4 regions of the Streptomyces sp. 11x1 genome follow, and region 3 is predicted to be linked to each of the others. Evidence: riboswitches for the same ligand, from Rfam matches in the RefSeq annotation. Region 3 holds a riboswitch; each other region holds the start of a gene.
The links. A riboswitch is a leader RNA that binds a small molecule or an ion and turns the genes downstream of it on or off. The one in region 3 is predicted to bind cyclic di-AMP.

Region 1 (6,962 bases), 4.1 Mb from region 3:
ACGTCCTCAAGGGGCGGCTGCGGCTGCGCCTCGGGGACACCGCGCAACTGCTGGAGCCGGGGGACAGCGCGCACTTCGACTCGCTGACCCCGCACCGCATCGCCGCCGCCGACCACGACGGCGCCGACCTCCTGTTCGTCCACACCCTGCTGCAGAGCCCGAACGCCGCGTTGTGCCTCGGGCCGACCATCTCCGGAGAGACGCCATGAGCGACCTGGAAGAGAAGTTCCCCCGCGCCCTGTGGGTGCGGCTCATCATCTACATCGCGGTCGGCCATGTCTTCGCGGCCTTCATCTATCTGCTGTTCGAGGTGGGCGCCAACCAGTAACGGCTCATCAGAAGGGCCTAGTCGAGCAGGCGCTCGCGCAGCCGCTCCCGGGTCTCCGGGGTGACTCTCAGGCCCTGCTCCAGATACGTGTCCACGTCCCCCCAGGTCTCCTCGACGGTGTCGAAGGCCGTCTGGAGGTACTCGGCGCGGGCGTCGAAGAGCGGGCTCAGCAGCTCCATGACCTCCGGGGAGTAGGCGCTGGCCGCGGTGCTGCTGCGGTGCACCTTGTAGCGGCGGTGCTTGGCGTTCGACTCCAGGTAGTCGGCGACGATGGCCTCGCGTTCCACACCGAGGGCGAGCAGTGTGATGGCGACGGAGAGGCCCGCGCGGTCCTTGCCCGCCGCGCAGTGCATCAGCGCGGGCACGCTGTCCTCGGCCAGTGCGTGCAGCACTCGGGAGTGCTCGGCCGTGCGGTCCTTGATGATCCGCCGGTAGGAGGCGATCATCCGGCCGGCCGCCCTGCCGTCGTCCAACAGGTCCCGCAGCTGGTCCAAGTCGCCGTCGCGGACCATCTTCCAGAACTCGGCGCCGTCCGCCGGGTCGCTCAGCGGCAGGTTCACATTGAGGACGCCGGGCAGCTCGACATCCGGGCCCTCCAGCTTCTGATCGGCCGCGTTACGGAAGTCGAAGACGGTGTGCAGGCCCAGGGAGGCCAGGAACGCGGCGTCCTCGTCGGTGGCGTGCGCCAGGTGGCCGCTGCGGAACAGCACCCCGTGACGCACCCGACGGCCGTCCACGGTCGGCAGGCCGCCCACATCGCGGAAATTGCGCACTCCGGTCAGCTCGGGCTCGGTCGACGGGATCTGCTGCGTCACTGGGGCTCCCTCCCATCCGGCCGTCCGCGCGGGCCGCCGACGGCCGCGCACTCGGCATCGAGGCGCGCACTCGACGATACGACATGGGTGCGTACACCAATGAGTTGTCCACAGCCGGGCGCCCGAGCCCCGAGCAGTTGTCCACAGGCCGCTGTGCCGGCGTCTCGGCGGTTGTCCACAGGCGCCGTCGAGCGCCCGCGGCGACCTGCGATGATGTCGGAACCCGATCGCACCTGTTCGAATCTGTGAGGGCTTGATGTTGGACATCGGAACTGACGGCCGGACCTGGCTTCTCAGCGGACCCGGGAGCAGCTATGCCCTGCGGCTCACCGAGAACGACGAGCTGCTGCACCTGCACTGGGGTCCCCGGATCTCCCTCGCGGACGCAGAGGAGCTGGCCGCACGGCAGCGGCTGCCGTACCGGCCCTTCGAGGCCCCGGTCGACGGACACGAGGAGTACCCGGTCGAGGGCGGACCTCGCTTCACCCGCCCCGCGCTCTCCGTGCGCACGGAGAAGCGACGCGGCACCGAGTGGACCTTCCAGGAGTACGAGACCGACGGCGACGAGCTGCGGCTGCGCTTCACCGACGACGGACTCCGGATCACCCTGCACTACCGGATGCGCGACGACGTGGTCGAGCGCTGGGTGACCCTCGTCAACGAGGGCCCGGCGGCGGAGCTGCTGCGGGCCGACTCGGCGACCTGGACGCTGCCCCGGCGTGAGGAGGACACCTGGCGTCTCTCCCAGCTGCACGGGCGGTGGGCGGCCGAGTCCCGGCTCGTGCGCGCCGACCTCACCTACGGCGAGAAGGTCCTCGGCAGCCGGCGCGGACACACCGGTCATCAGCACCTGCCCTGGGTCGCCCTCGACACCGACGCCATCGAGGAGCGCGGCGAGGTCTACGGCTGCGCCCTGGGCTGGTCGGGTTCCTGGCGGATCGCGGTGGCCCAACTCCCGGACGCCCGTGTGCAGATCACCGGCGGCGCCGGCTACGACGAGTCCGGACTTCTGCTGCTGGAGACGGGCGGGACGTTCACCACGCCCGTCTTCGCCGGCCTGTGGAGCGACGGCGGCTTCGGCGGGGCGAGCCGCGCCTGGCACGCGTACCAGCGGGCGTATGTCATCCCGGACGCGGACCGGGATCGGCCTGTGCTCTTCAATTCCTGGGAGGCCACGGAGTTCGACATCTCCGAGGAACAGCAGGGGGCGCTCGCACGGCGGGCCGCCGCGATCGGGGTCGAGCTGTTCGTCGTGGACGACGGCTGGTTCGGGGCGCGGACCAGCGACCGGGCCGGCCTCGGCGACTGGACCCCCAATCCGGACCGCTTCCCGAAGGGACTCAAGCCGCTCGCCGAGCAGGTGCACGCCCTCGGGATGCAGTTCGGCATCTGGGTCGAGCCGGAAATGGTCAACCCGGACAGTGAGCTGTACCGGGCGCACCCCGAGTGGGCGCAGTTCCAACCGGGGCGAAAGCGGACGGAGCTGCGCAATCAGCTCGTACTTAATCTCGCGCGCGAGGACGTCCAGGAATACCTCTGGGAACGGCTCGACACCCTCCTGTCCAGCGCCCCGATCGACTATGTGAAATGGGACTTCAACCGCTGCTTCACCGATGCCGGCTGGCCCGGCGAGCCCTATCCGCAGAAGCTGTGGGTGGAGCACGTGCACGCCTTCTACGCCCTGCTGGACCGGCTGCGGGCCGCCCACCCGGGGGTCGCGTTCGAGTCGTGCTCGGGTGGCGGCGGCCGGATCGACCTCGGGGTCCTGGCGCGGACGGACCAGGTGTGGACCTCCGACAACACCGACCCGCTCGACCGGCTCGCCATCCAGCACGGCTTCAGCCAGATCCATCCCGCCCGGAGCATGGCCGCGTGGGTCACCGACAGCCCGAACAACCAGCTCAACGGGCGCGCCAGCTCGCTGCGGTTCCGGTTCGTCAGTGCGATGGCGGGTGTGCTCGGCGTGGGCGGCGACCTCACCGAGTGGAGCGAGGGGGAGCTGGTCGAGGCCCGGGAGTGGGTGGAGCTGTACAAGGAGATCCGGCCGGTCGTGCAGCGGGGCGACCTGTACCGGCTGCGGCCGCCGACGGGAGGACTGAGCGCCGTGGAGTACGTCCACGGTGACGAGGTGGTCGTCCTCGCGCTGCTCCAGGCCCAGCACTACGGAGAGTCGCTCGCCCCGCTCCGGCTGCGCGGGCTGGATCCGGGGGCGACGTACGAGTGCCGCGAAACGGGCGAAACGTACCGAGGTGCCGTGCTGGCGCACCATGGATTGCCGACGGGGTTGCGCGGCGACTTCGATGCGAAGGTTATCCGCCTACGTCGCACTTGAGCGATCTGCCCGAAATGAAGCTGTAATTCCAACAAGCCCTGGAATAAAGCTTACTGGGCCGTAGGTGCGTGAGCAGCGTCATATTCGTGACGTTCCGTTGCCGACATGTCCACGTAATTCGCGCTGATTTCCAGGGAGGTTGGAATACGCGCTAGACCGGTCATTGACGGAGCGTGATGGCGAATTGAAGTAAGGATCAGGGAGGAAGAGGCACAGGAAGTCCCAATGGTTGTCTCTGTGGGCACAAGTCGCTTACGTTCGGCGTCAATCCGGACGGACGCCCAATCCTGCCGCCGACCGGAGCCGCGTACCGACCCGATCCACGGCAGGAGCGGGGGACCCACAGGAATCACCGCCTGTTCCGGTCTCCGGAACGGCTAGGGGTAAAGCCGTGCGCAAGCACGGCCGGACATCTCCAGTCCGCACCCGACAGCTCACCTCGCAGGCGCCGGAGAGGAATTCGCCATGCCCGCGAAGGGTAAGCACCGCCGTCCGAAGTCCCAGCGCTTCACCCGCTCGATCGCCGCCGCCGGGACCGGTGGCGCGGCGCTCGCGCTGCCGTTGATCGGAGCCGCAGGCGTCCACGCCGCGACCCCGAGCGCCACCGTCTCCGGTGTCTCCGAGAAGGCGACCACGATCGCCGCCGAGAAGGCCGCGGCCGAGGCGGGCGCACGGATCGAGCAGGCCGAGAAGGCCGCGCAGGCGGAGAGAACCACCACCAAGAAGGCGGCTCCCAAGACCTACTCGGTCAAGGTCGGCGACTACCTCGCGAAGATCGCGGACGAGCAGGACGTCGAGGGAGGCTGGAAGCAGCTGTACTCGGACAACCGTGAGGCGGTCGGCTCCGACCCCTCGCTCATCCACCCGGGGCTCAAGCTCACCATCGGTGAGCGGGCCGCGTCGAGCGAGACGTCGCGCTCGTCCTCCAAGCCGCAGCTGTCGCAGTCCTCGAAGCCCGCCGAGTCCTCCCAGACATCGAAGTCCTCGAAGTCCTCGGGTGCGGCGAAGCAGGAGTCGAAGGACACCCGGGCGTCGACCTCCACGGGCAGCGGCCAGTCGTCGTCCAACGCCTCCGGCTTCAGCCGGCCCATCCTGAGCGCGACCGTCGGTACCGCGTACAAGGCCGCCGGCAGCATGTGGTCCAGTGGCTACCACACGGGCGTCGACTTCGTGGCCCCGACCGGGACCAGCCTGAAGGCCGTGGGCGCGGGCACCGTCGTCTCGGCCGGCTGGGGCGGCGCGTACGGCAACCAGGTCGTCATCAAGCTCGCCGACGGCTACTACGCCCAGTACGCCCACCTGTCCTCGATCTCCGTCTCCGCCGGCCAGTCCGTGAGCGGCGGCCAGCAGATCGGCCTCTCGGGCGCGACCGGCAACGTCACCGGACCGCACCTCCACTTCGAGATGCGCACCAGCCCGAACTACGGCTCGGACATCGACCCGCTGGCGTACCTCCGCTCGAAGGGCGTCGGCATCTGATCCACGCCGCCGCACCCGCCGAAGGCCGGACCCCATGACCGGGGTCCGGCCTTCGGCGTTCCCGGGAAGGGCCGCGGGCGCGGGCCGGACCACTGGGGCCACTTCCGGTTCGAGGGCTTCCGGGTATGGGGGGCTCCACTGACGGGGCCCGGGTATTCCGGGTTGATCGACACTTGACACGTGGTCTATCTCACCGTCCGTCAAGCCCTTGTTACGGTCGCGTAGGTCACATCCGAAGGTGAATCATGGCCCGATGTGACAGACGATTCGAAGGGCAGCAAAGCAATGATCGGGTCGTACGTGGCGCTGGGGGACAGCTTCACCGAGGGCGTCGGCGATCCCGGGCCCGACGGGCGGTTCGTCGGCTGGGCCGACCGGTTCGCGGTGCTTCTCGCGGACCGGTTGCCCGAGGGCGACTTCGACTACACCAACCTGGCCGTGCGGGGGAAGCTCCTCGACCAGATCGTGGAGGACCAGGTGCCGAGGGCGCTGGAGCTCGCCCCCGATCTGATCTCCTTCTGCGCGGGCGGCAACGACATCATCCGGCCGGGCACCGATCCCGACGAGGTCGCGGAGCGGTTCGAGCGGGCGGTCGTCAGGCTCACCTCGGCCGTCGGCACGGTCATGGTGACGACCGGGTTCGACACCCGTGACGTGCCGGTGCTGAAGCATCTGCGGGGCAAGATCGCCACGTACAACCTGCATGTCCGGGCCATCGCCGACCGGTACGGGTGCCCCGTGCTGGACCTGTGGTCGCTGAAGACGGTGCAGGACCGGCGGGCCTGGGACCTGGACCGGCTGCATCTCTCCCCGGAGGGGCACACGCGGGTCGCCCTGCGGGCCGGGCAGGTGCTGGGGGTCGAGGTTCCGGCGGATCCCGATCAGCCGTGGCCGCCGTTGCCGCCGCGCGGGACGCTGGAGATGCGGCGGGACAACATCCAGTGGGCGCGGGAGTATCTGGTGCCGTGGATCGGTCGCCGGCTGCGGGGGGAGTCCTCCGGGGACCATGTGTCGGCGAAGGGGCAGCTGTCGCCGGACGACATCAGGTTGCGGATCGAGACGGTGGCTTGAGGGCCGAGTTCGTGGCTTGAGGGCCGAGCGGTGGCCTGAGAAACCTAGTAGATTGTCGCGGCTTAATTTCGTCGTGTGGTTGGGTAGAGGTGGCGCAGTTTCACGCGTGCGTCGTCGGTGGTGAAGTGCCAGTCGACTTGGCGCTGGTTGCTGTTGGTGTGCTGCTGCCAGGCGGCGAGTTCGGTGTTGAGCACGGTGAGGTCGTCGATGCGGCGGTCCAGGCACTGACGGGTGAGCGCGGAGAGCTCGATCTCGGCGATGTTGAGCCAGGACCCGTGTTTGGGGGTGTGGTGGATCTCCAGGCGCTGGGCCAGCGCGAAGGCCTTTGCCGGGTCGAACGCCTCGTAGAGCGAGGCGGTGGTGTGGGTGTTGAGGTTGTCCATCACCAGCACGACCGTGGCGGCGTCGGGATAGTCCACGGTCAGCAGGTGCTCGACCTGGTGCGCCCAGTCGACCCTGGTCCGGCGGGACTGCGCGTCCACGCGCCGCCATCCGCGCAGCGGCTCGACCCAGCAGAAGATCGAGCAGGTCCCCGAGCGGACGTACTCGTTGTCCTCGCGCCGGTCACGGCCCGGCCGCGCGGGGAGCGGATCACGGACGTGGCCGAGCAGCTGGTACGGCTTCTCGTCCATGCACACCACCGGGCGCGCCGGGTCGAAGGGCCGGTGATAGACCGCCAGGACGTCCTCCATCGCCGCGGCGAAGGCCGCGTTCGCGGCCGGCGGGATGGTCCAGCACTTCTTCACGTGAGGGCGCAGTTCCGTTTTTTTAAGACCCGCCCGATCGTGGAGTGGTCCAGATCCGGGATGTCCTCGGCCAGCGCGACGTGCTTCTCCAGCAGGCGCAGCGACCAGCGGGCGTGTCCTTCGGGCGGCGTCGAGCAGGCCAGCGCAATCAGTCTTGCCTCGACCTCGCCGGTCACCGGGGAGGGCACCGG
Region 2 (6,962 bases), 750 kb from region 3:
CAAGGGCCTCGCCAAGTACGGCATCGAGGAGGCGTACGAACTCGTCGAGGCCATCGAGGAGGGTGATCGCGAGGAGCTCCGCGAGGAGCTGGGCGATGTCCTCCTCCAGGTCGTCTTCCACGCCCGTATCGCCGAGGACGACCCCGACGCCCCCTTCTCCATCGACGACGTCGCCGCCGGCATCATCACCAAGCTCATCCACCGCCACCCCCATGTCTTCGGCGACGCCACGGCCACCACCCCGGAGGAGGTCAAGGCGCACTGGCTGCGCACGAAGGCGATAGAGAAACGCCGGGAGTCCGTGACCGACGGCATCCCCCTGGGCCAGCCCGGCCTCGCCCTCGCCGCCAAGCTCGCCTCCCGCGTCCGCACCGCCGGCCTCGCCGTCCCGCCGCCCCAGGGCCACGGCATCGGCTACGAACTCCTCACCCTCGCCGCCCGAGCCGAGGCCGAGGGAATCGACCCCGAAGCGGCCCTGCGGGCAGCGTCCCGCGCCTACCGCGACGCGATCCGAACCGCGGAGGGCCTGGACACGGACTGACATGCCCCGGAGCGACGAAACTCCCGACCTGCTGTGGGACGAGGTGAAGGAGAACTTCGACCCCGAACTGATGGGCGCCTTACCGGACCTGCACGTCCCGAACACCTCGGCACGGCACTGGCAGGCGCTCCTCGATCTCGTCGCACACAGGGGCTGGCAGCACGAGTACCTGGAAGGCACCGCGCCCCTGGCCGTGCCGAGCGCCGCCCGCGCACTCGCGCGACCGCCCGGCGCCGAATGCCCCCAGCTGAGGGTGTGGCCGACGGAGGGCATACTCGCGATCTTCCGATTCCTCTCGGACGAGCAGATCGACTTCGACGTGGACCTGCGGGAGATCCAGGGCCAGGACCGGCTCGACGCGTTCTGTGGGTTTCTGTGTGACCTCGGCCGCCACCTCGGCAAGCCGGTCGTGATGTGCCCGGAGGGGGCGTACGACCACCCGGTGCTCGGGTTCGACCCCGCGCTTGACCGCGTCCGCGTGCTGGGTGACTGAGGCCCCTCGACCCCCGCGGGGCGCGCGGACGACAAGACCCTGGCCGGGAGGGAGGTCGCCCGGGGCGCCCGCTACCGTCGACGGGTGACCGAGCAGCCCGTACCCAACCCCACCGGCACTCCCGCGGCGCCCCCCGCGCCCGACCTGTTCACCTGGGAGTTCGCCACCGATCCCTACCCGGCGTACGCCTGGCTCCGGGAGCACGCGCCGGTCCACCGGACCCGGCTGCCCAGCGGTGTGGAGGCCTGGCTGGTCACCCGCTACACCGACGCCAAGCAGGCCCTCGCCGACGCGCGCCTGTCGAAGAACCCCGCGCACCACGCCGAGCCCGCCCACGCCAAGGGGAAGACCGGCATCCCCGGTGAGCGCAAGGCCGAGCTGATGACCCATCTGCTCAACATCGATCCGCCGGACCACACGCGGCTCCGCCGCCTCGTCTCCAAGGCGTTCACACCCCGCCGCGTCGCCGAATTCGCCCCGCGGGTCCAGGAGATGACCGACCAGCTCATCGACCGCTTCGCGGAGACGGGCGAAGCCGACCTCATCCACGACTTCGCCTTCCCCCTGCCCATCCACGCCATCTGCGACCTGCTCGGCGTCCCCCGCGAGGACCAGGACGACTTCCGGGACTGGGCGGGCATGATGATCCGGCACGGCGGCGGCCCGAGGGGCGGTGTCGCGCGCTCGGTCAAGAAGATGCGCGGCTATCTCGCCGACCTCATCCACCGAAAGCGGGAAGCCCTCACCGCGCACCCCGCCCCCGGCGAGGACCTCATCTCCGGCCTCATCCGCGCCTCCGACCACGGCGAGCACCTCACCGAGAACGAGGCCGCGGCGATGGCGTTCATCCTGCTCTTCGCCGGCTTCGAGACGACCGTCAACCTCATCGGCAACGGCACCTACGCCCTGCTCACCCACCCCGAGCAGCGCTCCCGCCTCCAGACCTCCCTCGCCGCGGGGGAGACCGCGCTGCTCGAGACCGGCGTCGAGGAACTCCTGCGCTACGACGGCCCCGTGGAACTCGCCACCTGGCGCTTCGCGACCCACCCCCTCACCGTCGGCGGGCAGGACATCGCCCCGGGCGACCCCGTCCTCGTCGTCCTCGCGGCCGCCGACCGCGACCCGGCCCGCTTCGAGGACCCCGACACCCTCGACCTCTCCCGCCGTGACAACCAGCACCTCGGTTACGGCCACGGCATCCACTACTGTCTCGGCGCCCCCCTCGCCCGCCTCGAAGGCCAGACCGCGCTGGCGACGCTCCTCACCCGTCTCCCCGACCTTCGACTCGCGGTGGATTCAGCCGATTTGAGATGGCGAGGAGGGCTCATCATGCGGGGATTGCGCACGCTTCCGGTGCAATTCGCCCCGCAGGGGCGGTTCGTGGGTGGCGCGTGAACGGTACGTAGTAGTACCCGGGCAGCCCGTAGCCCTATCGCATTCCATGGCGAAAAGTGACACTCGCTCAACTCTGTGATCTCCACGTGATCTGCGCTGCATTAACTTGTGACAACTGATCGACTGCGGCTACGTTCACACGTCAGTGCGAAGGGGTCATCACACCCTTCACACCGGTCACTGCTGTCGTGTGAAAGGCAACCGCATGCTCTCCGGGAACGGTCGTCACCGTCGCCCCCGTCAGGCGCCCGCCCTCCTCGTCGCGGCCGGAGTGACCGGCTCGGCCATCGCGATCCCCCTGCTCGGCGCCACCGGCGCGAGCGCGGCCAGCGGAACCACCTGGGATCAGGTGGCGGAGTGCGAGAGTGGTGGCTCCTGGAGCGCCGACACCGGGAACGGGCGCTACGGCGGCCTCCAGCTCACTCAGGCGAACTGGGAGAAGTACGGCGGCCTCGACTACGCGACCAGCGCCGACCAGGCCAGCCGTTCGCAGCAGATAGCCGTCGCCGAGAAGGTGCTCGCCGACCAGGGCGTCGATGTCTGGGCCACGTGCGGTCTGCTGCACAACCTCGGCGGCGACTCCGGTTCGGCCGACGTGGACACGGGCGTCGCGGACGACTCGGCGAAGTCGGGTGATTCCTCCGAGTCTTCCAATTCCACCGATTCATCCGACTCATCCGACTCATCCGACTCATCCGATTCTTCGGATTCTTCGGATTCGTCAGGTTCGTCCACTTCGGCCGGGAAGGCCGACGGCTCCGACTCGGCCGGCTCGACCTCCGGCGGCGCCGACGGTTCTGCCAGGGCCGAGGCCGGCACGGACGACTCTGCGAACTCCGAGGGTGCAAAATCGGGCAAGTCGTCACAGGGTGAGAGCTCTTCGGCCGATGAGAGCGAGGCCGGCACCGGCCGCCACCGCGGCGCCAGCGCCGACGAGAGTGCCTCCGCCGACGCGGAGGCCGCCACGGACGCGGCCGCGGGCTCCCGTGCCGCCGACCCCGCCCCCTCCGGCCGTCACGCCTCCCGTGGCGGCGACACGGCGCGGGCGGCCGCGGACGGCGCGTACACGGTCCGTGCGGGCGACAGTCTGACGCGGATCGCCGACTCGCTGGACCTGGCCGGCGGGTGGCGCGGGCTGTACGCCGAGAACGAGGGCACGGTCGGAACTGACCCGGACCTCATCCTTCCCGGTCAGACCCTCGAAGTCGGTGCCGAAACGGGCGAAAAGTAGCGAGAGTTCGGGTCACCGTTCGCCCCTGAATGCCCGTTTTGATCTCCGTGGGAGATGAATCACAGATCCCCTGATCGTCTTTGAAATTCGGGCAATCACCTGTTTACGGTCGTGACCGCTCGCCACAGCGGGCCCCTGCGGTCGGTACGCCGAATCCTGCCAACGGCCGCAAGGAACAGTCGTCGCGTCAAGCGCCGTAGGCAGGAGCGGGGGACCCAAGGTAAGTGCCGGGTCCGGTGGTTGCGGCCCTTCGGGGCGTACGTCCGGAACCGGCTAGGGGTGAAGCCGTGCCACGTGAGCCGAGAGGCGAGCGGGCGCGGCCGGGCAACTCAACCGGCCCGAACCCGACAGCTCACCTCGCAGGCGTCGGTGAGGGGATCTCTCCATGCTGTTTTCCAGCAAGGGCAAGCACCGCCGTCCGTCCAAGGCCGCTCGTGCCGTCGCCGTCGCCGGTGTCACCGGCGCCGCCGCCATCGCCGCCCCGCTGATGGCCGCCGGCAGCGCCTCCGCCGCCACCGCCTCCGAGTGGGACGCCGTCGCCCAGTGCGAGTCCGGCGGCAACTGGTCCATCAACACCGGCAACGGTTACTACGGCGGCCTGCAGTTCGCGGCCTCCACCTGGGCCGGCTACGGCGGTACGCAGTACGCCTCCACCGCCGACCAGGCGACCAAGGCCCAGCAGATCGCGATCGCCGAGAAGGTCCTCGCGGGCCAGGGCAAGGGTGCCTGGCCGGTCTGCGGCAAGGGCCTGTCCAGCGCCTCGTACGACGGCGCCGCCGCCTCCTCGAACTCCGGTTCCTCGCAGAAGAGCACCCAGGAGAGCAGCAAGAAGAGCACCGAGGACACCCGCGCCTCCCGTTCCTCCGAGCGCGCCACCGTCGAGACCCCGACCGGCAAGAAGGTCAAGAAGGGTGACGGCGAGTACAAGGTCGTCACCGGCGACACCCTCAGCGCCATCGCCGAGAAGAAGAACGTCAAGGGTGGCTGGGAGAAGCTCTTCGAGCTGAACAAGGACATCATCGACGATGCCGACTTCATCTACCCGGGCCAGCAGCTCCACCTGAGCTGACCCCCGGCGTAGGCGACGGCCACCGCACGCCTGCCGCCCCCACGGTCGCCCCTACGGCCGGGCAGGCGGGGCGGGTTCGGCCGGGCCGAGAAATCGGGCCGCTTCCCGGCTGAACCACAGCCCGCTCACATCCGTGTCCTCCATAGTGAAGACCTCGTGAGGGCCGTCCCCCCGTCCCCACGGGCTCCCCGCTCCGGTGCGCATTCCCCCGTACGCACCGGGGCGGGGTTTTTTCATGCGCGCGGCTCCTCCGGACCCTTCCCGTTCACTTTCTCGCCCACCCCCCTTTGTTCCGGGCGGAAACAATAGGTACCGTCTGTCTGTCCACGGGACGGTCGGTCGGCTGCCGACGCGCCCGGGGCGGTTAGGCTCTAGTCGCAAGGCCCGCGGGCCCCGCACTTCCGCGTCACATCCCATGAAGGAGATGCTCGTGCCGTCCATCGACGTCGTCGTAGCCCGGGAAATCCTCGACTCGCGAGGCAACCCCACCGTCGAGGTCGAGGTCGGCCTCGACGACGGCAGCACCGGTCGTGCCGCCGTTCCGTCCGGCGCCTCCACCGGTGCCTTCGAAGCCATCGAGCTCCGCGACGGCGACCCCAACCGCTACCTCGGCAAGGGCGTCGAGAAGGCCGTCCTCGCCGTGATCGAGCAGATCGGCCCGGAGCTCGTCGGCTACGACGCCACCGAGCAGCGCCTGATCGACCAGGCGATGTTCGACCTGGACGCCACCGACAACAAGGGCTCCCTCGGCGCCAACGCCATCCTCGGCGTCTCCCTCGCCGTCGCCCACGCCGCCTCCGAGGCCAGCGACCTGCCGCTCTTCCGCTACCTGGGCGGCCCGAACGCGCACCTGCTGCCCGTTCCGATGATGAACATCCTGAACGGCGGCTCGCACGCCGACTCCAACGTGGACATCCAGGAGTTCATGATCGCCCCCATTGGCGCGGAGTCCTTCTCCGAGGCCCTGCGTTGGGGCGCCGAGGTCTACCACACCCTCAAGAAGGTGCTGAAGACCAAGGGCCTGTCCACCGGCCTCGGCGACGAGGGCGGCTTCGCCCCGAACCTGGAGTCCAACCGCGCCGCCCTGGACCTCATCCTCGAGGCCATCAAGGAGGCCGGCTACACCCCCGGCGAGCAGATCGCCCTGGCGCTCGACGTCGCCGCCTCCGAGTTCTACAAGGACGGCGTCTACACCTTCGAGGGCAAGGAGCGCTCCGCCGCCGAGATGACCGAGTACTACGCCGACCTCGTCGCGTCGTACCCGCTCGTCTCCATCGAGGACCCGCTGTTCGAGGACGACTGGGCCGGCTGGAAGACCATCACCGACAAGCTGGGCGACAAGGTCCAGATCGTCGGCGACGACCTCTTCGTCACCAACCCCGAGCGCCTCGCCCGCGGTATCGAGGAGGGCTCCGCCAACGCCCTGCTGGTCAAGGTCAACCAGATCGGTTCGCTGACCGAGACCCTGGACGCCGTCGAGCTGGCCCAGCGCAACGGCTTCAAGTGCATGATGTCCCACCGCTCCGGCGAGACCGAGGACGTCACCATCGCCGACCTCGCCGTCGCCGTGAACTGCGGCCAGATCAAGACCGGCGCCCCGGCCCGCTCGGACCGCGTCGCCAAGTACAACCAGCTGCTGCGCATCGAGGAGATCCTCGACGACGCCGCGGTGTACGCCGGCCGCAGCGCCTTCCCCCGTTTCAAGGGCTGACGGCAACAGTAGGAAGCGTCGTACGTACGTCCCCGTACCGGTCCCGTACCGTGTGCGGGGACGTACGCGCGTGCGCGCGGGAGAAGGCAGAAGCGGAAGGGGAAGCGGGACATGGCCGTGAAGGACCGGGACCGGGACCGTTTCTCCACCGCGACCCGGCTGAAGGTGCTCGGTGAGCAGACGGCCGCCCGGGTCTACCGCTCCCAGGCCAAGCGCCAGGTCCGCCGCTCCCGGCTGACCGGCCGGGCCGCGCTGCTCGCCCTGGTCCTCTGCTCGATGATCGTGGCGCTCGCCTATCCCATGAGGCAGTACGTCTCCCAGAGCGCCGAGATCGCCGACATGCAGCGGGAGCGGGAGGAGGCGCGCGAGCGGGTCGAGGAGTTGCGCGACCTCAAGGCGCGCTGGCAGGACGACGCGTACGCCGAGCAGCGCATCCGCGAGCGGCTGCACTATGTGATGCCGGGCGAGACCGGTTACACGATGATCGACCCGGACGCGGCGAAGCAGTCCCGTACGACCCAG
Region 3 (6,962 bases):
ATTCGCGCGGTGTTGGAGGAGCTGGGTGTCTCCCCCGAGGAACTCACGCGCGAGCTCTACACGGACGCGGTGGCGGCGGCCCGCCGTACCGCCGAACCCGGGACCGGGACCAACACCGGTTCCGGTCCCGGGTTCGGGACAAGCACCTGGGGCCCGGAATCCTTGTCGGATTCCGGGCCCCAGGCCTTCAGTAGCGGGGACAGGATTTGAACCTGCGACCTCTGGGTTATGAGCCCAGCGAGCTACCGAGCTGCTCCACCCCGCGTCGTTGAGACCAGTGTACGCCATCCGGCGGACCCCGAGCACACGGGTTAAATCACCAGGCCATGCAGGCCGTGCACGCCGCACGGCCCCGGCTTCGCTCAGCCCAGCAGATGCCCGTTCGGTGCCTTCGCCCGCTCCTCGTACTCCGGCACCACGACCACCTCGGCACCCTCCGCCGACAGCACCGCGTTGCCCGCGGCCGCGTCCTCGACGAACGTGTCAGGCTCGCGCCAGGCCGTGACGACGCGGCGTACACCCGCGTCGAGGACCAGCCGGGCGCAGGGCGCGGGCCGGGAGGCGCGGCGGGCGCACGGTTCGAGGCTGCTGTAGACCGTGGCTGTGGCGAGGCGCGGGTCAGCGGGGTCGAGCTTGGCGAGGGCGGCCTCCTCGGCGTGGACCACGGGGTCGTCACCCTCGCGGGAGTGGCCGCGGGCCAGTTCCGTACCGTCGGCCGCGACCACGACCGCCCCCACGCTGAACGCGGTCCGCGAGGGCGGGCACGCGGCGGCCAGGGTGCAGGCGAGGTCGAGCCAGTGCCGGTCTGCGGGGGAGACGGCCGGGCCGGTGCCGGGGACGGTGGGGGCGTAGCGGATGAGGACGACGTCGCCGACGGGCCGGGTCTCCAGCAGTCGCAGCCTGCTCTTCGGCCCTCCGGGGTAGGGGCCCGTCCCGAACAGCCGGGGCGCGTCCGCCTCCCCCACGAAGAGCGGTGCGACGGCCAGCTGCACCTCGTCCGCGAGCCCCTGCTGCAGGAGCTGGGTGTGGACCCGGCCGCCGCCCTCCACCATGAGGCGGCGCACACCGCGTACGTCTCCGAGGTGGTCGAGGACGGCCGTCCACTCCAGCTCGAGGCCGACGGAGACCACGGCCACGCCGTTCGGCCCCGTCGGCAGGCCCAGCCCGTGCAGCCGTGCCGCGCCCTTGTCGGTCGTGTACACGGCCTTCTCGCCGCCGGTGTGCCAGAACTGGGCCGCCGGATCGAGTTCGCCGGAGGCGCTGACCGTGACCTTCAACGGGTACTCGGGGAGCCCCGCGGCGATCCGGGCCGCGCGTCGCTCGGGGGAGTTGACCAGCAGCCGGGGGTTGTCGGTGCGCAGGGTGCCGGCCCCGATCAGGATGGCGTCGCTGGCCGCGCGCACCTCGTCGACCCGGTCGAAGTCGGCCGGGCCGGAGAGCAGCAGCCGCTCGGGTCCGGTGTCGTCCAGGAAGCCGTCGAGGGAGACGGCGGCGGACAACAGGACGTAGGGCTGGGGCATGGACGCGCTCCCTTGGTTCAAGTTTTAAACAATAACTACACTGTACGTATGACGACCCGCTGGCTCACCCCCGACGAACAGCGTGCCTGGCGCGCCTACGTCGCCGCGAGTTCCCTCCTGGAGGACGCGCTCGATCGGCAGCTCCAGCAGGAGGCCGGCCTGCCGCACCTCTACTACTCGGTGCTGGCCGCCCTCTCCGAGGCGCCGGAGCGCCGGATGCGGATGACCGAGCTCGCCGAGCGGCTGAAGATCACGCGCAGCCGGCTGACGTACGTCGTGACCAGGCTGGAGAAGGACGGCGTGGTGCGGCGCGAGGACTGTCCGCGGGACAAGCGCGGCAGTGTCGCCGTGCTCACCGACGAGGGCATGACCCTGCTGGAGCGCACGGCGCCGGGCCATGTCGAGACCGTGCGGCGTGCCGTCTTCGACCATCTCAGCCCCGAGCAGATCGGCCAGTTCGAGGAGATCTGCGCGGCCATCGCGACGGCGATCCAGGGCGGGGATCCCCGGACGGCCCCCGGCTCGGACGACCTCCCCTGGCGCCGCCGCGCCTGCCCGTCGGGCCAGCAGGACGAGGGCAATCGCGTGTGACGGCCGAGCGATGGCGGGTGACGGCCGAGGGGATCGCGTGTCCCGGTCGGGCAGGGCCTCGCGTGTGACGGCCGAGCTGGGCCTCGCGTGACGGGAATGTGACGTATCCCCAATCCTGTTGCTTGAAATTTGAAGCACGGGTTAGAGTCGCTGCGAGCGCTGTGCTTCAAAACTGAAGCACAGTGACGCCCGCACCAGGACCGGAGAACCCGCATGCCCGACTTTCCCGCTGCCACCCCGCGTGCCCGCGTCCGGGTACCGTTGCGCTTCCACGACGGCTACGGCGTCGACGCCGAACTGGTCACCTTCCACGACCTCGTCGACGGCCGGGAGCACCTGGCGATCGTCCTCGGCGACCCCGCCCCCGGCACGGCCCCGCTGGTCCGGCTGCACTCCGAGTGCCTGACCGGTGACGTGTTCGGCTCGGCCCGCTGCGACTGCGGTCCGCAGCTGCGCGAGGCGGTGGAGCGGATCGCCGACCGCGGCGGCGTCCTCCTCTACCTCCGCCAGGAGGGCCGGGGCATCGGCCTCTACAACAAGCTGGACGCATACGCCCTCCAGGACCAGGGCCTCGACACCTACGAGGCGAACGCGGCGCTCGGGCTGCCGGAGGACGCCCGTGACTACACGGCGGCGGCCCAGATGCTGGGCGCCCTCGGTATCGACGAGCTGGACCTGCTCTCCAACAACCCCGACAAGGCGCAGCAGCTGCGCGGCCTCGGCGTGGCCGTGCGCGACCGCGTGCCCACGGGCGTCTTCACCACCGCCCACAACGTCCGCTACCTGCGCGCCAAGGTCCTCCAGACCCAGCACACCCTCCCCCTCCACGAGCTGACGGGCGCGACGGGACTGACCGGCCTCTCGACGGGCTGAGCCCCGCCCGGCTTCCCGATGGCCTCAACCCGTCCGCCCTCCGCGTCCCTCCCCCCGTCTCTCCGCTAGGCCCTGTCGTCACATTCCCGCCTGCCCCGCGACGCCATGCTCGCGCTCTCGACGCACCGGGCACCGACCCGAGTACGCCCGGTACGCGAGTCGGTGCCCGGCACGCCGAGAGCACGCTCCCCCGGTCTCGGCTGTGCTCGACCGGGAGGTACCCCCACGACGCCGCCAGGCCGCCCTTCGGGCGACGACGGGAATGTGACGACAGGGCCTAGCCCACTCGGCCCCGTCGGCTCGCCCCACCGCCCACCCCCGGAAACCCTGTATCCGTGGGGCAGCGAGAGGGTACGGAGGTCATGCGGGAGCCGGGTGGGCGGCGGTTCTCGTACGCCCGCAGGCTCGCCTGCGTCCTTCCCGTGCTGCTGATCGCCGTCGGACTCTTCTACGACCACTTCACCCCGCGCGAGTTCACCGCGGTCCCCTTCTTCATCGCCGCGCCCCTGGTGGCGGCCCCGCTCTTCTCGTTGCTCGGCACGGTGGTCATCGGCGCCGCGTCGGGGGTCGGCATCACCGGCGTCCGCCTCTACTACGACGACGCAGGCCATGAGGACGCGATCACCGAGATCGCCACGGTGGCCACCGCCGCCGTACTGGCCGTACTGATCAACCGCCTCGTCCGCCGCAGCGACGCCCGGCTCGCCACCGCCCGGGAGATCGCCGAGGCGGCGCAGCGGGCCGTGCTCCCGGTGCCGCAGGAGCGGATCGGCGGGCTGGAGATCGCCGCGCGGTACGAGGCCGCGCAGGCCGGGGCGTCGATCGGCGGCGATCTGTACGCGGTGCAGGACTCGCCCCACGGCGTACGGCTCATCGTCGGCGACGTACGCGGCAAGGGGCTGGGAGCGGTGTCGGCGGTGGCGGTGCTGATCGGGGCGTTCCGGGAGGCGGCCGAGCAGGAGGCGACGCTCGAAGCGGTGGCCCAGCGGCTGGAACGGGCGCTGGCCCGGGAGGGGACGCGGCGGGAGGCGGCGCGGAGTGACGGGGCGGTGGAGTACGAGGGGTTCGTGACGGCCGTGCTCGCGGAGTTCCCGCACGGCGCGGGCCGCGCCCGGATCGTCAACCGGGGCCACCCCTCGCCCCTGCTGCTGCATGCCGACGGCACGTTGTGCACCCTGGACGCCCCGCAGCCCGCGCTGCCGCTCGGCATGGACGACCTGGGCACCTGGCCCGACCGCGCGGAGGAGACCCGGTTCCCGTCCGGCGCCACGCTGCTCTTCTACACCGACGGCCTGTCCGAGGCGCGCGACGCGCACGGTGTCTTCTACGACCCGGCCGTGCGCCTCTCGGGCCGTGGGTTCACCGCCCCGGGCGCCCTGCTGACGACGCTCGCGGAGGAGGTGCGGCGGCACACGGGCGACCGCACGACGGACGACATGGCCCTCTTGGCCGTCCGCCGCCCGTGAAGTATGGCCGTCGGGCGTTCGTGAAGTGTGGCCGTCCCACGTCCGCGAGGTGGAGATGTCACCGAGCGTGTCCGCCCCGCCGTTCTCCGTATAAAAACTGACGCCACGTCAGGTCAACTGTTACTCGCGAGTAAAGGTCAACTCGCCCGTTTTCAGACCCTCATGACCCGTAAAGTCCCGCGCGAAAAACGGAACGATCATTCAGAACAGCTTGGAATGGAGTGCTCGCGTCTATTAACGTTCGATAACGCAGCGCGGTCGTCCCAGCCGTCACAAGAGACGGCTCCGTGCTCACGCGCCGAATCCCGCAAGGGAACCGGGGAACCACCAACCCTGGGGTGAATCGCACGGAAACCGCCGTGGCATTACGCACGACCGGTTTACGCGCGTAGGAGACCTTCCTGCTCCGAACCCGTCAGCTAACCCGGTAGGCGAGAAGGAAGGAAGGAGTACGCCCACGTGGCGTCGAACCGGTCCGCGACCGAAGCCCCGTTCGTGCCGGCCCAACGTGACGGCGAGAGCCAGACGTTCGGCTACGGCAGCTACAACAGCGACAACGAGGGCCCCTGGCAGGAGTGGAACCCCAGCGAGGATTCCCTTCGCCCCGTTCGCGGTCGGCACCGCGTGGCCAAGAAGAGCGGCGTACTCGCCCGTAACGGTCTCGCCCGCAGCTCCACGGTCCTCGGCGTCGGTGTCATAGCCGCCGTCAGCGGTGCCGGGATGGCGAGCGCACAGTCCGGCAAGGCCCCCGTCTCCATATCGATACCCGACCTGCCGAACGTCGGCTCGGTCTTCGAGGACGAGGCCGACGAGCCGGAGCCCCAGGGTTCCACCTCCCCCCTCAGCAACGCGGGGCTGATCGCCGCCGACACCGAGCAGGGCACCGCGGACGCCGGTGAGGCGCTGCGCGCCCGCATCATGGCGCAGGCCGAGTCCCAGCAGGACGCCTTCGACAAGGCCGCCGCCGAGGCCGCGCAGACCGCCGCCGCGGAGCAGGCCGCCGAGCAGGCCGCCAAGGAGAAGAAGGAAGCCGAGGCCAAGGAGGCCGCCGCCAAGAAGAAGGCGGAGGAGGAGGCCGCGGCGAAGAAGGAAGCCGAGCGTCTCGCCGCCCTGGCCAAGCAGTTCACGCTTCCCACCTCCTCGTACACCCTCACCTCCAGCTTCGGTCAGGCCGGCCCGTACTGGTCCTCCGGCTACCACACCGGCCTCGACTTCGCGGCCCCCACCGGCACCCTGATCAAGGCCGTAGGCAGCGGCACCATCACGCAGGCCGGCTACGAGGGCTCCTACGGCTACAAGACCGTCCTCACCCTCGATGACGGCACCGAGATCTGGTACGCCCACCAGTCCTCCATCGGCGTGAGCGTCGGCCAGAAGGTCGCCACCGGCGACGTCATCGGCCGCGTCGGCGCCACCGGCAACGTCACGGGCGCCCACCTCCACATGGAGGTCCACCCCGGTGGCTCCACCACCGGCATCGACCCGGCGGCCTGGCTCCGCAGCAAGGGCCTCAACCCGTAACGGCCGGCATCACACCCGAAGCAACGACGCCGCGTACGCCCCTGGGCCTACGCGGCGTTCGTCTTGTCCCCTGCGACGCCCTGGACCTCCCCGGACCCCGGCCCTCTCGGCTCCCCGGAGAACTCCCCTGTAGACAGAAGGGCCGGCAGACATGGCGAAGAGCGCACTTCTCGTGATGGACGTCCAACGCGACGTCGTGGCCATCGCGGACGACGGGTCCGGATATCTGCCGCGCCTGCGCAGGGCGATCGACGGAGCCCGGGCCGCCGAGATCCCCGTGATCTACGTCGTGATGGGGTTACGGCCGGGCGCGCCGGAGATCAGCCCGCGCAACAAGGCGATGGCGAACGTGGTGCGGGCCGGCCTGTTCACCGAGGGCGAGCCCGGCACCCAGATCCATGACGAGGTCGTGCCCCGTCCGGGCGAGGTCGTGGTCACCAAGAGAAGGGGGAGCGCGTTCTCGGGCAGCGACCTCGACCTGGTGCTCAGGGCGCGCGACATCGACAGCCTCGTCCTCACCGGCATCGCCACCAGCGCCGTGGTGCTGTCCACCCTGTGGCGCGCCATCGACCTGGACTTCGGCGTCACCGTTCTGGCGGACGGCTGCCTCGACACCGATCCCGAGGTCCACACGATGCTCACCGAGAAACTGTTCCCGCAGTGGGCCGAAGTCCTGACGGTCGAGGACTGGCTCACGGCCATCGCATCGCGCTAGGCCCTGTCGTCACATTCCGGGGCCGCCCTTCGGGTGACGACGGGAATGTGACGACAGGGCCTCGTACACGTCGTCCCGCCCCGCCCCGCCCTGCCCTGCCCTGCCCTGCGCGGCGTCGGCGTCGATCTCGATGGGAATGTGGGCGTCCGGTCCGCTCGTTGACATCGGACATGACTTCTCTTCGCAAGCTGGGCGCATCCGACATCGAGGTCTTCCCGCTCGCCCTCGGTGGCAACGTCTTCGGCTGGACCGCGGACGAGGCGCGGTCCTTCGCCG
Region 4 (6,962 bases), 1.6 Mb from region 3:
TCCGTGTCACCGCCGCGGGCCGCCCGCAACACCTGGTGGACCCTCCTCAACTGCGTTGACTGGAGGGCTTCGTGGCGGTTGCCCGCCGACCAGTCCCCGTCCCTGTTCGCGGTCAGATGCACGTTGCCCACCACCGTACGGCGTCCGGAGACCTCGAAGGTCAGCACGCCTTGAACGCTGCTGCCCAATGCCAGCGCGCAGCGGAACAACAGGCCGCCGGTCTGCGGACGCGTGCCGCGGAACGAGACGTATCCGACCGACCGCAACGGCGTCCTGGAGAAGGAGACCAGGCCTCCGGCGGGCTGGCCGAGGAATCCGGTGCCGCGGGCGACGAACAGGAAGGACGGCAGATGCCTGCGCAGAAACCTCTGCAGTCCCGGCGTCCAGACCTCCTGACCTGACCTTCACGTTCACACAGTCGATGAAGACGACCGGGTAGACGCTGTCCAGCGGACGGTTCTGCCATTCCGTCATGCCGGCCATCACACTGTCGGTGATCGTGGAGATCGTGGACTTGGAGATTTCCGCGCCGTACACCTCGGCGAGATGCGCGGAGATCTCCCCGTGCGTGAGCCCTTTCGCCGACAGCGACAGAACCATCTCGTCCACGCCGCCCATACGTCGCTGACGCTTCCTGACCAGCTGCGGTTCGAACGATCCGGCCCTGTCCCGCGGCACCGCGATCTCGACCGGCCCCGACTCGGTGATCACCGTCTTGGAGCGGTGCCCGTTGCGGTAGTTGTCCCGACCGCCCTCGGCCCGCTCACCGGGCTCGTGCTCCAGATGATCGGTGAGCTCGCCCTCCAGCGCGGACTCCAGCACCCGCTTGGTCAACTGCTGCAGGAGGCCGCCCTCCCCGGTGAGCTTCACGCCACCGGCCTGAGCCCGGGCAACCAACTCGGCGACCAGCCCGTCATCCACGGCGCCCGTCCCGCTCACAGCGGCCTTCCCGGCCTCGGTGTCACTCGTCACGTCAGTCATCAACTGTCGCTTCCAGCTCGGGAGTTACACCACTCACCGTACAGACCCCCGCCTGGCGGTAGCGGACCTTTACAGCTCTGGCCTCAGCCGTTGGCTCTCGACCCGAGACGTACGACACTGCCACCCCCGATATACGTAACCGAAGGGACACAGAAGGTGATCCCGGCCGAAGCTGCCCATGGACCGCGCCGTCCCATGCGCCAGGGGAGCGCAAGAATGCTGTGAGTGGCCAAGAGTCACTCTACGGAGCGATTCTCAGCGACCTGTCGTAGGCGACAAGTTGACGACAGATCGCTGAGAATCCGACAGATCTAAAGCGGCCGTACACCCGGTCACGCGGGCCGCACCACGCTGTGGATCGAGGACTCGCCGTCGTAGAAGATCGACTCCTCGCGGACGTACGTGCCTGGCTTGGGGGCGTGGATCATCATGCCGTTGCCGATGTAGATGCCGACGTGGCCGATGTTGTCGTAGAAGAAGACGAGGTCCCCCGGCCTGGCGTCGGCGAGGGGGACGGTGGTGCCCGCCTCGACCTGGTCGTAGGTGGTGCGCGGGAGGTCGACGCCGGCGGCCTTCCAGGCGGCCTGGGTGAGGCCGGAGCAGTCGTAGGAGCCGGGGCCGGTGGCGCCCCAGACGTACGGCTTGCCGATCTGCGCGCGGGCGAATGCCAGGGCCTTGGTGGCCTTCGTGGCGTAGGTGGAGTCCTCGACGGGAGCGGTGGTCCCGCTGGTGCCGGGAGACGTCTCCGTGTCGGCGGCGGTCCCTCCCTGGGTCTCCTGGGTCTCCTGGGTCCCCTGGGCCTCCTGGGTGCTCGGGGACTCCTGGCTCGCCTGCTGCGCCGCCTGCCGACGCGCGAGTTCCTCCGCCTTGCGGTCGGCCTCCTCCTGCTCGCGCTGTTCGATCGCGGCGAGCCGGGCCTTCTCCGCGGCGGTGAGGGTGGAGAGCAGTTCGCGGGCCTCGGCGAGCTTCGCCTGGACCTTGGCCTTGCTGGTCTTGAGGGCGTTCTGCGACTCGGTGAGCTTCTCGAGGCTGTCGCTCGCGGTCCGGCGCTGCTCCGCCGCGTCGGCCTGCTCGGTGACGTACGCGTCGACGGCCTGCTTCTGACGGTCCGTCATCCGGTCCATCAGCTGGTTCTGGTCGAAGTAGTCCTGCGGGTTGTCCGCGAGGAGCAGCGAGGCCTGGTCGGGGGCGGACGCGCCGTTGCGGTACTGGGCCGCGGCGAACGATCCCAGTTCCTCCCGTGCCTCGTTGAGCTTCTCCGTGCGCTTGGCGACGTCGTCGAGGAGGGTGTCGACCTTCTTCTTCTGCTTGGTCGTCCTCTCCTTGGCCGCGTTGTAGTTCTCGGTCGCCGACCCGGCCTGGCGGTAGAGGTCGTCGACCTTCTTCTCGACGTCCTCCAGGCTCGGCCTGTCGTCGTCGGAGGGTGCGGCGGTGGCCGTCTGGGAGAGCAGGGCCACGGAGGTGAGGGCGGCCGTGGCGAGAGCGGGGGTGCGTATGCCCGCGCGCGTCCGGCCGGTCGGACGCGGCTTGCGGTGCGGCGCCATGGTGCGGCGTCTCCTTCCGTAGTCCGCCTACCGAGTTAGCTGTCGGGTTCGGGCGCAAGCTTCGGAAGGTTTGCCCTGCGGCCCTTGCCGCGAGCGGCGGTCGGGTCGATTCACCCCAGAGGTCGGTGGGTCCCCGGCTCCGGCGCCGCGAGAGGCGTACCGGACTCGGCGGGGGCCGTGCGGCCCGGCGACGTTCGCCGGTTGTGTCGTACGACCCAAGAGAAGAAGTTAGCCAACTCGTGGGTCCCGTGTGAAGGTTGATGTTCGATATGCCCGATACGTTTTCGTGACCTTAGCCTCTTGCGCGCGACAGGCGGTAGGCTCGATCGCTCACCGTCGTGAGGTGAGCGCGGTGAGTGGTGGGTGTGGACTTCCCGGGGCGGCCCCCCGCTGTCAGTGGGGGCGCCTAGACTCGGAGAGCGATGAGCAGCCTCTTTGACGACAGCTTCCTGGCGGACCTCCAGGCCCCCCGCGGCCACGCGGAGGAGCCCCCGCCGCCGCCCGAGGACGATCATGTACCGGAGCCGCTTCCGGACGATCTGTTCGGCGGGAAGTTCGACGTGCCACCGGACCGGGACGAGTACTACCGCGGCGGTGCCCCCCGCCCGGCCCTCGACGCGGCGGCCCTCCTGGACGGGCTGAACGAGAACCAGCGCGCGGCCGTGGTGCACGCCGGCTCCCCTCTGCTCATCGTCGCCGGCGCGGGTTCCGGCAAGACCCGTGTGCTCACCCACCGCATCGCCCATCTGCTCGGCGAGCGGCATGTCCACCCGGGCCAGATCCTCGCGATCACCTTCACCAACAAGGCCGCCGGTGAGATGAAGGAGCGCGTCGAGCAGCTCGTCGGCCCGCGCGCGCACGCGATGTGGGTCATGACCTTCCACAGCGCGTGCGTCCGGATCCTGCGGCGCGAGTCGAAGAAGCTCGGTTTCACGTCCTCCTTCTCGATCTACGACGCCGCCGACAGCAAGCGGCTGATGGCGCTCGTCTGCCGTGATCTGGACCTCGACCCGAAGCGCTTCCCGCCGAAGTCCTTCAGTGCCAAGATCTCGAACCTGAAGAACGAGCTGATCGACGAGGAGGACTTCGCCGCCCAGGCCGCCGACGGCTTCGAGAAGACCCTCGCCCAGGCCTACGCGCTCTACCAGTCGCGCCTCCGCGAGGCGAACGCGCTCGACTTCGACGACCTGATCATGACGACGGTCAATCTGCTGCGCGCCTTCCCGGACGTCGCCGAGCACTACCGGCGTCGCTTCCGTCATGTCCTCGTCGATGAGTACCAGGACACCAACCATGCCCAGTACGCCCTGGTCAGAGAGCTGGTCGGCACCTCCGAGCACCCGGTGGACGTGCCACCGGCCGAGTGGGACGTGCCGCCGGCGGAGCTCTGCGTCGTGGGTGACGCGGACCAGTCGATCTACGCCTTCCGCGGCGCGACCATCCGCAACATCCTCCAGTTCGAGGAGGACTACCCGGACGCGACGACGATCCTGCTGGAGCAGAACTACCGCTCCACGCAGACGATCCTCTCCGCGGCCAACGCGGTCATCGAGCGCAACGAGTCCCGCCGCCCGAAGAACCTGTGGACCAATGCGGGCGCCGGTGCGCAGATCACCGGCTATGTCGCCGACACCGAGCACGACGAGGCCCAGTTCGTCGCCGACGAGATAGACCGACTGACGGACGCGGGCGAGGCGAAGGCCGGCGACGTCGCCGTCTTCTACCGGACGAACGCCCAGTCCCGTGTCTTCGAGGAGGTGTTCATCCGCGTCGGCCTGCCCTACAAGGTCGTCGGCGGGGTGCGTTTCTACGAGCGCAAGGAGGTCCGGGACGTCCTCGCGTATCTGCGTGTCCTCGCCAACCCCGAGGACTCCGTCCCCCTGCGCCGTATCCTCAACGTGCCCAAGCGCGGCATCGGCGACCGTGCCGAGGCGATGATCGACGCCCTCTCCCAGCGCGAGAAGATCAGCTTCCCGCAGGCCCTGAAGCGTGTGGACGAGGCGTACGGCATGGCGGCCCGGTCGACCAACGCGGTCAAGCGGTTCAACACGCTGATGGAGGACCTGCGGACCGTCGTCGAGTCCGGCGCCGGACCGGCGACCGTCCTGGAAGCCGTCCTCGAACGCACGGGCTATCTGGCCGAGTTGCAGGCATCCACCGACCCGCAGGACGAGACCCGGATCGAGAACCTCCAGGAACTCGCCGCGGTCGCCCTGGAGTTCGAGCAGGAGGCCGGTGCCGCGGAGGGCGAGACCGAGGGCGGTGCGGCGGGGACGACCTCCGCCGGGCTCGCCGACTTCCTGGAGCGGGTGGCGCTGGTCGCCGACTCCGACCAGATCCCCGACGAGGAGGAGGACGGCTCGGGCGTCATCACGCTCATGACCCTCCACACCGCCAAGGGCCTGGAGTTCCCGGTGGTCTTCCTCACCGGCATGGAGGACGGCGTCTTCCCGCACATGCGCGCCCTCGGCCAGACCAAGGAACTGGAGGAGGAGCGCCGCCTCGCGTACGTCGGCATCACCCGCGCACGTGAACGGCTCTACCTCACCCGGTCGACGCTGCGCAGCGCCTGGGGACAGCCCTCGTACAACCCGCCGTCCCGGTTCCTGGAGGAGATCCCGGCCACTCATCTGGAGTGGAAGCGCACGGGTGCCTCCGCGCCGGTGTCCTCGGGTCCGGCCGCCGGTATCGCGGCGTCGCTGTCGTCCTCCCGCTCCCGTTCCTCGGCCCGTGGCGCGTCCGGCTTCGCGACCCGCCGCGGCGACGAGAAGCCGGTGGTCTCCCTCGCCGTGGGCGACCGTGTCACGCACGACCAGTTCGGCCTCGGCACGGTCGTCGGCGTCGGGGGCTCGGGAGCGAACGCGGAGGCGACGATCGACTTCGGCGACACCAAGCCGAAGCGGCTGCTGCTGCGGTACGCGCCGGTGGAGAAGCTGTAGCGGACGCGCCCCGCGCCGTGCTCAACGAGAAGGGCCCCTGCTCAGCAGGGGCCCTTTCGTCTTGTCCGTGCGCGCCAGGCGGGTGCCGGCTGACTGTTACGTCGGGTCCAGCCCGTGGCTGCGCAGCCACGACAGCGGGTCGATGGCGGAGCCGCCCGCCGGGTGGACCTCGAAGTGCAGATGCGGCCCGGTCGAGTTGCCCGAGTTGCCCGAGTAGGCGATGGTGTCGCCGGCCTTGACGGTCGTACCGGAGGCGACCTTGTACGTGGAGAGGTGGCAGTACCAGGTCTCGGTGCCGTCCTTGGCGGTCACGATGACCATGTTGCCGTAGGCGCTGTTCCACTGGGTGCGCACGGTGCCGTCGGTCGCGGCCATCACCGGGGTGCCGTACGAGACGGGGAAGTCTATGCCGGTGTGCAGGGACATCCAGTTGACGCCGGACTGCCCGTAGTACGCGCTGAGTCCGCGCTCGGCGACGGGGAGCGCGAACTTCGGCCGCAGGCGCTCCTTGCGGGCCGCCTCCGCGGCGGCCTTCTTCTGCTCCAGCACCTGCTGGGCCTTGAGGTCGATGCGCTCCTGCGTCCGGCTGGCCCGGTCGGCGAAGTCGTCGGCCTCGGCGGAGAGGCTCTCCAGCTGGGTGTCGAGCTGGTTGTTGGCGGTGGACGGCTTCACGGCGGTGGCGTCCGACTTGACCGACGCCGTCGTCTCCGTGTCGTCCGACGTGGCGCCGACCGAGGCCGCCGCGATCCCCGCGACTCCCATGACACAGGCCGACGGAACGGCCACGGTCAGCAGGGCGGAACGTTTGGCCGGAGCCTTCCGGCGCGACCGTGAGGCCGCGCGGGTGGCCGCCCGGCCGGGGCCCGCGCTCCTGGTGGCCGCTGTGGTGATCTCTTCCTCGCCGTCGAGGAGCACCGCGCGGTCCGCGCCGTCGGTCTCGAACTCGCCGTCCGCCGAGGGGTGTTCGTCCTGGTCGTACGGGGCGATCTGCTCGAAGGTGGCGGTCGCCTGCTGGTGGAAGTCCGTGCCCTCGGCCGACAGGTCCACCACGACGGTCTGCGGGTGGTCGTGCGCGTCGTACGACTCGGGGGCGCCGGCGGAGCGTTCGTAGGACTCGGCCGCGCCGCCATCGTGCTCGTCGCCGACGGGTGTGCCGTCACTGTTCCACTGGGTGGCGTCGAAGGCGCCCGTGTCGAAGTGCTGGGTGCCGGTCCACTGCTGGGTCTGGCCGCCCTGCCCCAACTGGTCCGCGTCGTCGGACTGTTCGGTCTGCAGCCAGCCGCTCGCGTCCCACTGGCCGCTCGCGTCGGGGCCCGTCGGCTGCGTCGGGACCTGGGAGAGGTGTTCGTAACCGGACGACCAGGACGTCGTGTCGTAACTGCCCGTGTCGTACGCGGCCTGGTGCTGCGCGGCGTACGGGTCGTAGTTCAGCGTCTGGTGGCTGCCGGTCGACCACTGGGTGGCGCCGTAGGAGCCGGTGCCGTTGTCGTTGCCCGGC

Region 1: linked by a shared signal. The riboswitch ahead of P8T65_RS06500 (M23 family metallopeptidase) and the one ahead of P8T65_RS24475 (M23 family metallopeptidase) in region 3 are both predicted to bind cyclic di-AMP.
Region 2: linked by a shared signal. The riboswitch ahead of P8T65_RS27855 (transglycosylase family protein) and the one ahead of P8T65_RS24475 (M23 family metallopeptidase) in region 3 are both predicted to bind cyclic di-AMP.
Region 4: linked by a shared signal. The riboswitch ahead of P8T65_RS17205 (NlpC/P60 family protein) and the one ahead of P8T65_RS24475 (M23 family metallopeptidase) in region 3 are both predicted to bind cyclic di-AMP.

Annotation. Positions count from the first base shown of each region.
Region 1 is NZ_CP122458.1:1,444,374-1,451,335, reverse strand. It holds gene P8T65_RS06520 (XRE family transcriptional regulator) at 1-209, shown strand, start outside; gene P8T65_RS06515 (DUF6126 family protein) at 206-328, shown strand; gene P8T65_RS06510 (tyrosine-protein phosphatase) at 346-1,143, opposite strand; gene P8T65_RS06505 (alpha-galactosidase) at 1,400-3,475, shown strand; cyclic di-AMP (ydaO/yuaA leader) riboswitch at 3,778-3,936, shown strand; gene P8T65_RS06500 (M23 family metallopeptidase) at 3,941-4,954, shown strand; gene P8T65_RS06495 (SGNH/GDSL hydrolase family protein) at 5,240-6,025, shown strand; gene P8T65_RS06490 (IS630 family transposase) at 6,088-6,771, opposite strand; gene P8T65_RS06485 (helix-turn-helix domain-containing protein) at 6,768-6,962, opposite strand, start outside.
Region 2 is NZ_CP122458.1:6,326,400-6,333,361, forward strand. It holds gene P8T65_RS27835 (nucleoside triphosphate pyrophosphohydrolase) at 1-541, shown strand, start outside; gene P8T65_RS27840 (hypothetical protein) at 543-1,034, shown strand; gene P8T65_RS27845 (cytochrome P450) at 1,119-2,429, shown strand; gene P8T65_RS27850 (transglycosylase family protein) at 2,635-3,660, shown strand; cyclic di-AMP (ydaO/yuaA leader) riboswitch at 3,843-4,041, shown strand; gene P8T65_RS27855 (transglycosylase family protein) at 4,046-4,729, shown strand; gene eno (phosphopyruvate hydratase) at 5,154-6,440, shown strand; gene P8T65_RS27865 (septum formation initiator family protein) at 6,552-6,962, shown strand, end outside.
Region 3 is NZ_CP122458.1:5,576,942-5,583,903, forward strand. It holds gene P8T65_RS47340 (hypothetical protein) at 1-210, shown strand, start outside; tRNA gene P8T65_RS24450 (tRNA-Met) at 192-265, opposite strand; gene P8T65_RS24455 (dihydrofolate reductase family protein) at 363-1,520, opposite strand; gene P8T65_RS24460 (MarR family transcriptional regulator) at 1,569-2,111, shown strand; gene ribA (GTP cyclohydrolase II) at 2,325-2,984, shown strand; gene P8T65_RS24470 (PP2C family protein-serine/threonine phosphatase) at 3,347-4,450, shown strand; cyclic di-AMP (ydaO/yuaA leader) riboswitch at 4,737-4,899, shown strand; gene P8T65_RS24475 (M23 family metallopeptidase) at 4,910-5,971, shown strand; gene P8T65_RS24480 (cysteine hydrolase) at 6,123-6,686, shown strand; gene P8T65_RS24485 (hypothetical protein) at 6,696-6,851, opposite strand; gene P8T65_RS24490 (aldo/keto reductase) at 6,857-6,962, shown strand, end outside.
Region 4 is NZ_CP122458.1:3,975,055-3,982,016, reverse strand. It holds gene P8T65_RS17215 (hypothetical protein) at 1-32, opposite strand, end outside; partial or broken gene P8T65_RS17210 (transposase) at 391-981, opposite strand; gene P8T65_RS17205 (NlpC/P60 family protein) at 1,314-2,525, opposite strand; cyclic di-AMP (ydaO/yuaA leader) riboswitch at 2,534-2,706, opposite strand; gene pcrA (DNA helicase PcrA) at 2,948-5,464, shown strand; gene P8T65_RS17195 (M23 family metallopeptidase) at 5,561-6,962, opposite strand, start outside.